2 regions of the Bacillus sp. z33 genome follow, and region 1 is predicted to be linked to the other one. Evidence: a T-box and tRNA genes for the amino acid it is inferred to sense, from the RefSeq annotation. Region 1 holds a T-box; the other holds one or more tRNA genes.
The links. A T-box is a leader RNA that pairs with one kind of tRNA and senses whether it is charged. The one in region 1 lies ahead of tyrS (tyrosine--tRNA ligase), so its partner is inferred to be a tRNA-Tyr.

Region 1 (5,524 bases):
ATTTCCTTTGATGCTGGCTACTTTGCTGCCATTTACGTATACGCGGTAGCCGACGATATCAGAATCTCCAGGAGAACTCCAGCTAATAACATTCTCTTTTGAAGTAACTGATGGTGCTCCAGGAGCCTTTCCATTATCATTCATTTTCGATCCGCCCACGAACGAATTCTCAAAATCAGAGCCTTTTGGCGTAATAGTTGATTTATCAATAAGGTATTTTGCACCTACAATGTTAGAGAAGTCAGCATTGATAACAAGACCAGTTTCTGTGAATTCCTCCGGAGTAGAATCCAGTGCTACATATTTATTTCCATTTATAAATACATATCTTTCACTTGATGTCGGAAGGTTGCCATTCTCAGATGAAGGAAGATACTTGGCATTGAAATAATCAGATTTTGCGAGTCCCGCATCTGCACAGGCTTTAGATGCTAATGAGCCGCTCAACGAACAATAGGATCTGGATACAATTCCGCCTGGCATTTGGTGCCGCTTTGAAGGCCCAACTATGTTTGGTGCAACATCATAAGCGGAATTTATTAACTGTGCCCATAAGGTTTGATTTCGCTGTGAATAACTCATTCCATATGTATCCACAGATGCATTTGAATCATATCCCATCCAAACCCCAAATGTAACATTTGGATTTGTAGCAACCATCCAGGCATCATGGTACTTCTGACTTGTACCTGTTTTGCCGGCCCAGTCCGATGAAAACTTCAATTTACTGTTTAAACCGGCTGCTGTTCCGGAACTGATGACATCTCTCATCATATCGATTGTTAAATAAGCTGTCTGCGGACTGAAGACATTCGTCTTCGTCTTTTTATGTTGGTAAATAGTTTTTCCGTTTGAGTCTACTATTTTTTCAATCATATAGCTATCTACGAATTGTCCGCCATTTGCAAATGTTGCATAGGCATTCGTATTTTCTTCTACGGTTACGCCTCTGGCCAATGCACCCAAAGAAGTGGCTAGGTTTGTATAATCTTGCTCTTCTAAAGAAGTGAAGCCCATTTTTTCGAGAAATGTTACCGGTTTACGATTTAAAATTTCTGCATATTGAACCGCTGCCGGTATATTATAAGATCTCTTTAGCGCTTCACGTGCAGAGGTTATTCCGGTAATCCCACCGCCGGCATAGTTTCCTGGACTCCAACCGCGAATATTCACAGGAGCATTGACCAAAGTTTTACCTGGATAAGAAACTCCATACTCCATCGCTGGTGCATATACAAGTAGTGGCTTCATCGTTGATCCATTGGAACGGACAGCAGCTGTGGCATGATTAAGCTGCTCTCGCTCAAAATCACGGCCTCCAACGAAGCTAAGTATTTTTCCGGTTGAGTTTTCAATGAGCATAGCGCCAACTTCAATTGGTTCATTCTCTATATAGGTTTTCCCCGTTTCAGGATCTGTTTTCGTTACCTGTCGAGTACCCTGATAATAAGGAAAATTTTTAGTGACTTTCTGCATATTGTCATACATTTTTTGGTTAATGGTTGTATGGATTTGATAGCCGTTTTGTCGAATGGCCTGATCAGCCAAAGTATAATATTGTTTATAAAGATCGTCGTCTTTTTCTAAATCTTTGCTTGAAAGACCATCTTGCTTTGCCAATATTGGCATCATGAGTTCAATTGCTCTTTTTTCTACTTCATAGGTTAAGTATGGGTACTTTTCAGTAGGGTATGACTGTTTCTTGGCAAAATCTTTCGTAATATCATATTTTAACGCAGCTTCATACTCTTTTTTTGTAATGGCACCATTTGTATACATTCTTTTCAGGACCGTTTTCATCCGGTTGATACCAGGAGTAACATCCTCCTTCACTTCACCAGATTGAGTAAATGGTGTATAAAGGTATGGATTTTTGGGCATTCCTGCAATAAAGGCTGCTTGTGGTAGAGTTAAATCTTTGGCATTTACGCCAAATATACCGTCCGCTGCTGCCTGGACGCCGGCAATATTACGGCCGGAGGAATTTCGGCCAAATGGCGAGATATTAAGATAGGCTTCTAGAATCTCATCTTTTTCCATGAATTTCTCAAGGCGAAGTGCCAGCAGGATTTCCTTGGCTTTACGATCAAAGGAAACCTCATTTGTTAATATTTGTTGTTTAATTAATTGCTGTGTCAGTGTGCTTCCCCCTGATTGGACAGAAGCATTTGTCACTTCTTGAAGTAAAGCTCGAATAATGGCTTTTGGTACAACACCTTTATGCTCATAAAAATAGGAATCCTCAGTGGAAATCAATGCTTTCTTGACATGATCTGAAACATTTTCCAGTTTAACTTCTTTTCGCTCTAGATCTGACCGCATCTTCCCCATATATACATTGCCTGCAAAATAAATCTCAGATGTTTCTTCATAATTGGACATACTGGATAGGAGCTGCTCTTTGCTCCTGATCGGTTCATCCTTTACCATTGACGCAAAGTAACCGGCCCCAACGCCTCCTGCAAAAGCAATCCCTATGATACATACAATCAGAAAGATTAATAAATAATTCCAAATTACCTGATAGGAAATTCTTGCTTTTCGCTTTACAGTTGGTGTGGTTATATAGTTATAAAATGGTGTGAGTCTTTCTTTAAGTTTTATAAACATATCTTTCATTCATTCACTCTCCCAACAAATCACATACATTATAGCATAAGCAAGGGTTCTGGTAGATATAGTTTCTTCTTAATAACAAACAATACAATTATTGGGTTTGACAAGGAGTATGCTGTTATGGTAAAAAAAGCATAACATTTAATTTTATAGTTGATGCGATTACAGGAACCCAGTAGTTAGTCCGCCAATGTTATAGAGAGCCGGTGGTTGGTGCAAACCGGTACAAGCGGAATAATGAATTACCTCCTCGAGCAGTATTCGGGAAAGCTTTGTATAAAGCTGTGTAGCGAATGCCGGAACCTTTCCGTTAAAAAGATAAGCGGCGAGACAATTGTCATGTTTCGCAAGTTGGGTGGTACCGCGATAGTTAATCGTCCCTTCATTTTAATGAAGGGGCGTTTTTTTATATTATTTTAAATAATAAGAGGTGGAGAATAATGAATATTTTAGATGATTTGCGTTTCAGAGGTCTGGTAAATCAATTTACTGATGAAGAGGGTTTGGAAAAATTATTACAGGAAGAAAGCGTGAAATTATATGCCGGTTTCGATCCGACTGCTGATAGCTTGCATATTGGCCATTTGCTGCCTATTTTAATCCTGAGACGCTTCCAGTTAGCTGGGCACCAGCCAATCCCATTAGTTGGCGGAGCAACAGGAATGATTGGAGATCCTAGTGGTAAAAAGGCAGAGCGTACGTTAAACACGGAGGACGTTGTTCATCAATGGACTGCACGTATCAAAGATCAACTTTCCCGTTTCCTTGATTTTGAAACTGGCGAGAATAAAGCAATCATGGCCAATAACTATGACTGGATTGGCAATATGAACTTAATTACTTTCCTAAGGGATATTGGTAAAAACTTTGGTCTTAACTACATGCTTGCAAAAGATTCGGTACAATCTCGTATTGAATCAGGTATTTCATTTACCGAATTTAGCTACATGATTATGCAATCTCTTGATTTCCTTAAGTTATACGAAACACAAGGCTGCCGTTTGCAAATCGGTGGAAGTGATCAGTGGGGAAATATTACAGCGGGGCTGGAATTGATTCGTAAAACGAAGGAAGATGCAAAAGCTTTTGGTTTAACGGTTCCTCTTGTTACGAAATCCGATGGAACTAAATTTGGTAAAACAGAAGGCGGAGCGATTTGGCTTGATCGTGAAAAAACATCTCCGTATGAGTTCTACCAGTTCTGGATTAATACAGATGACCGCGATGTCATTAAATACATTAAATACTTTACATTCTTAAGCAAAGAAGAGATTGAAGCGCTTGAGAAAGAGGTTGCTGAAGCTCCGGAAAAACGTGCGGCTCAGAAGGCACTTGCTGAAGAAGTAACAAAGCTTGTGCACGGGGAAGAAGCTTTACAGCAAGCCATCAATATCTCTAAGGCTTTATTCAGCGGGGATATTAAACAATTATCAGTAGAAGAAATTCGCCAAGGCTTCAAGGATGTTCCGAGCTTTGAAGTTGGCAGCAACGAAGAATTACTATTAGTAGATTTACTTGTAAATGCAAAAATCTCTTCGTCTAAGCGCCAGGCACGTGAGGATATCACAAATGGAGCCATTTACATCAACGGAGAAAGAGTCACAGACCTCGCTCATACAATGGCAGAAGCTGATAAATTAGAAGGACAATTCACGGTAATTCGCCGCGGTAAAAAGAAATACACGCTTATTAAGTACGTATAATATATATGTGTGAGGGGCTGTCTGAATTAGGCAGCTCTTTTAATGTAGGGAAAAGGTTCCGATGATTTTCAAAAAATGCATAATGGTCAATTTGGTGGAAATAATTGGGACTTTCCGTAATTAATGATGCTTCAGTGCTAAAACTAATCCAATGCACATCCAGATGCGAGAAACTTTGTCGTAGATTCATCAAAAAAATACACCGCCAGCAGGTAGGAAATCTGAAGGCGGTGTATTTTTCTTTCAAGAGTTATACTTACATTCGAAATTAGTCTAATTTCTTAATAACAACAGAAGCATTTACGTTTGCTTGTGTGCCTCCGACTACGCTCGCAAGACCAATCGCTGAAGCAGAAGAATGATTGCGAAGAGTAAGAGTTTGGCCAGCTGCTATGGCAAAAATTGCTTGCCCGCTATTTTGCTGTGTACCAGCACCTGAACCGTAGACTGTTCCAGGAACCTCCGTACCATTTAAAAATAGTGCAAATTGGTTTGGTTCTGTACCAGACACGGAAAAAGTGACCTCATATAGACCTGGCACGGAAAATAGGATTGAAGGGGTTCCTGGAGCATGTGTAATACCAGCAGTAAGAACTCCATTTGAATCAAAAGGAACATCCGCTTCTATTGCAACCGTTTGAGCAGTTAGGTTATAAATATACGCGAATTCTGCTAATCCTGTCCCCGTAGCCCCCGTAGCGCCAGTAGCGCCGGTAGCTCCAGCAGGACCAGTGTCGCCGGTAGCGCCGGCAGGACCAGTGTCGCCCGTGGCACCTGTAGCTCCAGCAGGACCGGTGTCGCCCGTGGCACCTGTAGCTCCAGCAGGACCAGTGTCGCCCGTAGCCCCCGTAGCGCCGGCAGGACCAGTGTCGCCGGTAGCGCCTGTAGCTCCAGCAGGACCGGTGTCGCCCGTGGCACCTGTAGCTCCAGCAGGACCAGTGTCGCCAGTAGCCCCAGTAGCGCCGGCAGGACCGATGTCGCCGGTAGCCCCCGTGGCACCAGTAGCCCCAGTGTCGCCGGTAGCCCCCGTCGCGCCAGCAGGACCGATGTCGCCAGTAGCGCCCGTGGCACCCGTAGCTCCCGTCGCGCCAGCAGGACCGATGTCGCCGGTAGCGCCCGTGGCACCCGTAGCTCCCGTCGCGCCAGCAGGACCGATGTCGCCGGTAGCGCCCGTAGCACCAGTAGCTCCAGTGTCGCCGATAGCA
Region 2 (5,524 bases), 1.3 Mb from region 1:
GGTTTGTAAACGTATATACGTATAGTATCGTGGCGTTGATCGAAGATGGATTAATGTCTTTTTGTGTTGTGGAAGTATAGGGGCAGCATTCCTGTAATGAATGAAATGAGCAAAAATCGCCGTGACCAGTATTAATTAAAAGGTATATCTACCTTCAAAAGTAAAACCATCTTTTATTATTGGTCCATATAATTTAAAAAAATCCATGCTTCTATTTCCCATGATTCTTATGAAGATGTGCCGGAGCAAGTAATCACTAGGGTGTTCAATACCATCATAGAAAGCGGGGAGATGCATCTGCTTGTTTTTGTGGAAAAGAAGGCGGCTACCACAGTAAAACAGATATTTGAAGTCAAAAATATCTGAGGCATTCCCCGCTTCGGTTTTGAAGGAGTATCCGAATGTCATTGCCATCGCCGAGAAGCTACGCTTGGAGGAACTTCCATGATTTAGTAGAATAGAAGAAAATAAGCCGGGTGGGGAATGTTCCCGACGGTCTCTTTTGGAGGGGAATGACATGGTTGGTATAAAAACGGTGAATCTTGACGGCGAAGCAATCTATATTTTTAATAGTGCGATTTATATATTGGAAACTCCATCCACAGTTTCATTGGAGCTCGACCTCATCGTGAGCGAGGTAGCCTTAAAGAAATATAGCAACCGCGAGAGCATCATCGCTGAAATCGAGCTGACCGATAACCGAGTAATCAGCTCATTCATGTACATAAAATCAATTCCTGGCCGTCTCCCGCAGTTGAACTTGAATTGTGGGGTCGATGGTCCCTATGAGTACCAGGGCCTTGTTCATATCAATGAGAACGAGACCAATTTTCCTGATATTGAGAAGGGGATTTCCCTTGCCGACATCAGGAAAGTCGAGATGCCTGATGAAAAAATCACCCTTAAGCTCACACTGCCAATTGACCAGGTCGAATGGCTTCGTGGGAAAAAAACAAAAGAACTCAACCAGATATTTAAAGCTATTCTCTATGACCAGATGAATTAAATATACCTTTTATACTAGAATTGGTATCTATATTTCTAATGGTGCTAGGAATAGCACTCTTACCGTTTCAAACAGTAAAATGATAGTTATGTCTTTCTAAGATAATTTAAAAATAAAAGGCATATTAAGGATTAAGCAAGGGTTCTAACACCCTATGATGATAGATGTATTCATGGAAGTTCAATCTTTTGATATAGGAAGAAAAATAAATCAATATTACCATATATTACTTGTTGAAATATAGATAAATACATAATAGAATAATAAAGCAGTCAACGAGAGGGTTTGATATTAATCAATTAGAAGCTTGAGGATTGAAGGTATGAGTCCATCATGGCTTACCATTTATAAACATGCGGGTGTGGCGGAATTGGCAGACGCACCAGACTTAGGATCTGGCGCCTTACGGCGTGGGGGTTCGACTCCCTTCACCCGCACTTATATGCGGAAGTAGTTCAGTGGTAGAACACCACCTTGCCAAGGTGGGGGTCGCGGGTTCGAATCCCGTCTTCCGCTCCAATGCCAATTGATATGCCGGGGTGGCGGAATTGGCAGACGCACAGGACTTAAAATCCTGCGGTAGGTGACTACCGTGCCGGTTCGAGACCGGCCCTCGGCACCAGTTACTTGCAAAAATGCGCCCGTAGCTCAATTGGATAGAGCGTTTGACTACGGATCAAAAGGTTAGGGGTTCGACTCCTCTCGGGCGCGCCATTTCTTTGCGGGAAGTAGCTCAGCTTGGTAGAGCACTTGGTTTGGGACCAAGGGGTCGCAGGTTCGAATCCTGTCTTCCCGACCATTTTAAAATTATGGGGACTTAGCTCAGCTGGGAGAGCGCCTGCTTTGCACGCAGGAGGTCAGCGGTTCGATCCCGCTAGGCTCCACCATCACTTACTTAAACCCAATAGGATTTTGATTTTGACGATGTAGCTCAGCTGGTTAGAGGAGATGGTTCATAACCGTCCAGTTGCAGATTCGAGTCTTACATGATCCACAACCTATATGGAGGAATACCCAAGTCTGGCTGAAGGGACCGGTCTTGAAAACCGGGAGGCGGGTTAAACCGCGCGGGGGTTCGAATCCCTCTTCCTCCGCCATATATTATCTAAGCAATATATATATCGTTGCGGGGTGTAGCAGTCTGGTAACTTGTAGGGTTCATAAGTCGCAGCTTCAAATATTATTCGCACAATAAAAATGGTCCGGTAGTTCAGTTGGTTAGAATGCCTGCCTGTCACGCAGGAGGTCGCGGGTTCGAGTCCCGTCCGGACCGCCATTTACATAATGAAGTTGGCTCAGTAGCTCAGTCGGTAGAGCAAAGGACTGAAAATCCTTGTGTCGGCGGTTCGATTCCGTCCTGAGCCACCATTATAAATTAAAATTTTAATGATAAAATTATTTAAGTGTTATGCCGGTGTAGCTCAATTGGTAGAGCAACTGACTTGTAATCAGTAGGTTGGGGGTTCAAGTCCTCTTGCCGGCACTCTAATAATCGGAGGGGTAGCGAAGTGGCTAAACGCGGCGGACTGTAAATCCGCTCCTTCGGGTTCGGCAGTTCGAATCTGCCCCCCTCCACCATTCATTATAGGGGCATAGTGGTTATGCATCGGATTTTAGTTCCGACATTCGTGGATTTGATTTTTATCAGCCATACCATACATGCGGGTGTAGTTTAGTGGTAAAACCTCAGCCTTCCAAGCTGATGATGAGGGTTCGATTCCCTTCACCCGCTCCAAAAAATATTATTATTCCGCAGTAGCTCAGTGGTAGAGCACTCGGCTGTTAACCGAGCGGTCGTAGGTTCGAATCCTACCTGCGGAGCCATTTGGCCTCTTGGTCAAGCGGTTAAGACACCGCCCTTTCACGGCGGTAACACGGGTTCGAATCCCGTAGGGGTCATAAAACCATGTACAAATGTACATGGTTTTTTTCTATTCGCCACAATCTTCTCATATCTGTTGACCTTCAAACTTTTATCTTTGGTGGGACCTACGGATTATTATCAGATTTTAATGGTAAAAGTTGAGAGGAAATTCCTTTTGAGTAAAACGTAATAGATAGAAATACACAGGAAAAACCGTGGGCGATGCCGATAGTACACCTCCCTATCCCGATGAATCCATCAGGGATTGGATTACCTACCTATATGATAACGAGAAATATTCCCAACAATCCCTGTCAAAGGTGATTATAGAAGGAGATTCACACGTAGAAGTCAGATTCGATGAGGACTCGGATTGATGAATATTTTGGATTTAACGGAATTAATGGAGACAGCTGAATTCATAGGAAACACAGTGCTTGTACTTGTACAGTGTTTATCCGATGTATAAAAATACAGGTGAAATGAGTTCCTACTAAAAAATAGGGGAAAGGCTCAACCCCCTTGAGACACTTGTGGTTAAGCCTTCTCGAAAAGTATGATACCGACTGGGTTCGAACCAGCGAACCCACCCTGTCAATTTACTATTCGGAATCTTATACACAATCTATGCAGAAATAGAGTCCAGGTAGTCCATTAATTCAGAGTGCCAGTGGTTAATTATACAAGCTGAATCTTTTAATTCCATTATTTCTAGAAATTCTGTGCAATTTTTGTGCAATCTGTATATTAATGAATATGGGTGCGAGGTAGGGTTACCTGTAGCAGTTTTCACACCTTAAGTAAATATTTAGTTATAAAGATCATCTCTTGATTTGAGGTGATTTTTGGTTAAATCGCTATAAGTTTTCAAGGGGAGAAATATACAAGATCTTTTTCAACTCCTTTTCGATTCCCAAATACTTTTTTAAGATTTCATTCTCGTGTTTCAGGTGCATCATTTGTCGTTCTTTTCTTTCTTCAGTACTGTGAGAGTCAGGGTCATGGCCATATGTGTATATTTTACCAATCGGTTGGTCAAATCTGTGAATCTTAATATCTCGATACTATTTCATCCACGTTTTAATTTGAGAGACATTTTGATCCCGTACTTCTCCATAATTTCTCTATTCGTGAATTGACGACTCATCTTATCCTTTACGACAGCCCATTTGACTTTATTTGAATATACGTTTTGCCCATGCAAAAACACCTCCGAAACAACACTTTTATTTCGAAGGTGTTTTATATTGTCTCAATTATTTAAGTTAGCCCATTCTGCTACTGGCTTTCTTTTTGCTCCTCTAATATATCATCTACATTTTTTTGTTCTTCCGAATCTTTATAAGCCTTTGCAAAATCTGGAGAAACAGTAACAAGATAATTGAATTCACTTTGGTAGCCAGGGACATAAGCGGAAAAATCATGTTCTGGATTGCCATTTACATATCCATTAATAGATATGCCCATAGGTGATTCATCTGTTCCGGTATAATCAAAACTCTTTATACCTTCAAAATTATAGCGAAAATAAAGTTCAATTCTAGGTTTTTGCTTTTCCCAAAATTCCTTTTCAGCCATTTCCGCTGCTTGTGCTTTTTCCTCTTTTTGTTTTGCCATATATATCCCGCCCCCGATACCTGCCAATAAAATAACTGAAATCAATATGGTAACAATCCAACTTTTATTCATGCTAAATTTTCCCTTTTTTTATATATTTTATGGTTTAATACTATTATAAAGTGGAAAATTATTCAAGTCAGAGAAGGAGCTGTAAAAGGTGAAGGGGATTGGACTTTCAAAAGACGTTAGTGATTTGGAGTATTTCAACTTCTCTGTTATCAGTTATAACAATGATCTTAAAATAGAAGGAGAAGTTTTTGGAGATCAAGAGAAAAAATCAAAATGGATGATTATAGATAAGCAGGACGATCAAGATGGCAATGGTGCAGAAGCAATCGCCCTTGCTCCAGTGGATATGGAAGGGAAAGTAGATACCTCTAATATTGTAATTGCCTATAGAGGTACAGAAGCAAAGCCCAAAATAGACCCAGGCGACTTAGAAGCAGACATTAATCAAGTCGTTCGTAAAATGGGGCATAATGTTAGGTATGTCCCAACTACATTGACTACATTTACCAGAATCACTACAGAACAAACACAGTTTAAATCAGCCATTGATTTTGCGAATAGGGTTTCCAGTAAACATAAATCAGCAACCATTACTCATACTGGACATAGCTTGGGAGGCGGACAAGCACAATATGTGGGTGCTGAAAGAGGCGAAAAAGCTGTTACATATGCCGCTCCAAACGTTTACGGATTACTAAGTGATGAAGCCAAAGCAAAAGTCGATTCAGGTAAGACGAGGGAGTATATAAGAGATTACATTCACGGGAATGACATTATCGGAATGTATAGGGGAGGAGATCCGCTGATCGGAAAGGAATACTTTGTTGCTTCAAATGTAGAACATATATCCATACGTGATAATCCAATAGCTGGTCATTTTACAGATACATACACTGGAAAATTCAACAAGGATGGAAACATTGAATTTAGAATGAAACCTGATGAAGTGATAGCCAGCGTGCGAGCATTTAGGCCGCAATTGAATTTAATAAGGGACTGGAGAAAACGGGTAGAGCAGTATATCG

Region 2: it has a tRNA-Tyr gene. The T-box ahead of tyrS (tyrosine--tRNA ligase) is inferred to sense a tRNA for this amino acid. The anticodon was not compared.

The regions. Positions count from the first base shown of each region.
Region 1 is NZ_JBZFQN010000001.1:1,369,636-1,375,159, reverse strand. Features, by position in the region: gene AC4G3L_RS06455 (transglycosylase domain-containing protein) at 1-2,619, opposite strand, end outside; T-box leader at 2,769-3,001, shown strand; gene tyrS (tyrosine--tRNA ligase) at 3,054-4,319, shown strand; gene AC4G3L_RS06445 (alpha-helical endospore appendage domain-containing protein) at 4,588-5,524, opposite strand, start outside.
Region 2 is NZ_JBZFQN010000001.1:30,088-35,611, forward strand. Features, by position in the region: gene AC4G3L_RS00140 (hypothetical protein) at 518-1,006, shown strand; tRNA gene AC4G3L_RS00145 (tRNA-Leu) at 1,362-1,443, shown strand; tRNA gene AC4G3L_RS00150 (tRNA-Gly) at 1,451-1,525, shown strand; tRNA gene AC4G3L_RS00155 (tRNA-Leu) at 1,540-1,628, shown strand; tRNA gene AC4G3L_RS00160 (tRNA-Arg) at 1,644-1,720, shown strand; tRNA gene AC4G3L_RS00165 (tRNA-Pro) at 1,729-1,805, shown strand; tRNA gene AC4G3L_RS00170 (tRNA-Ala) at 1,818-1,893, shown strand; tRNA gene AC4G3L_RS00175 (tRNA-Ser) at 2,011-2,103, shown strand; tRNA gene AC4G3L_RS00180 (tRNA-Asp) at 2,206-2,282, shown strand; tRNA gene AC4G3L_RS00185 (tRNA-Phe) at 2,299-2,374, shown strand; tRNA gene AC4G3L_RS00190 (tRNA-Thr) at 2,417-2,489, shown strand; tRNA gene AC4G3L_RS00195 (tRNA-Tyr) at 2,501-2,584, shown strand; tRNA gene AC4G3L_RS00200 (tRNA-Gly) at 2,668-2,741, shown strand; tRNA gene AC4G3L_RS00205 (tRNA-Asn) at 2,756-2,830, shown strand; tRNA gene AC4G3L_RS00210 (tRNA-Glu) at 2,834-2,905, shown strand; gene AC4G3L_RS00215 (DUF1433 domain-containing protein) at 4,149-4,487, opposite strand; gene AC4G3L_RS00220 (lipase family protein) at 4,648-5,524, shown strand, end outside.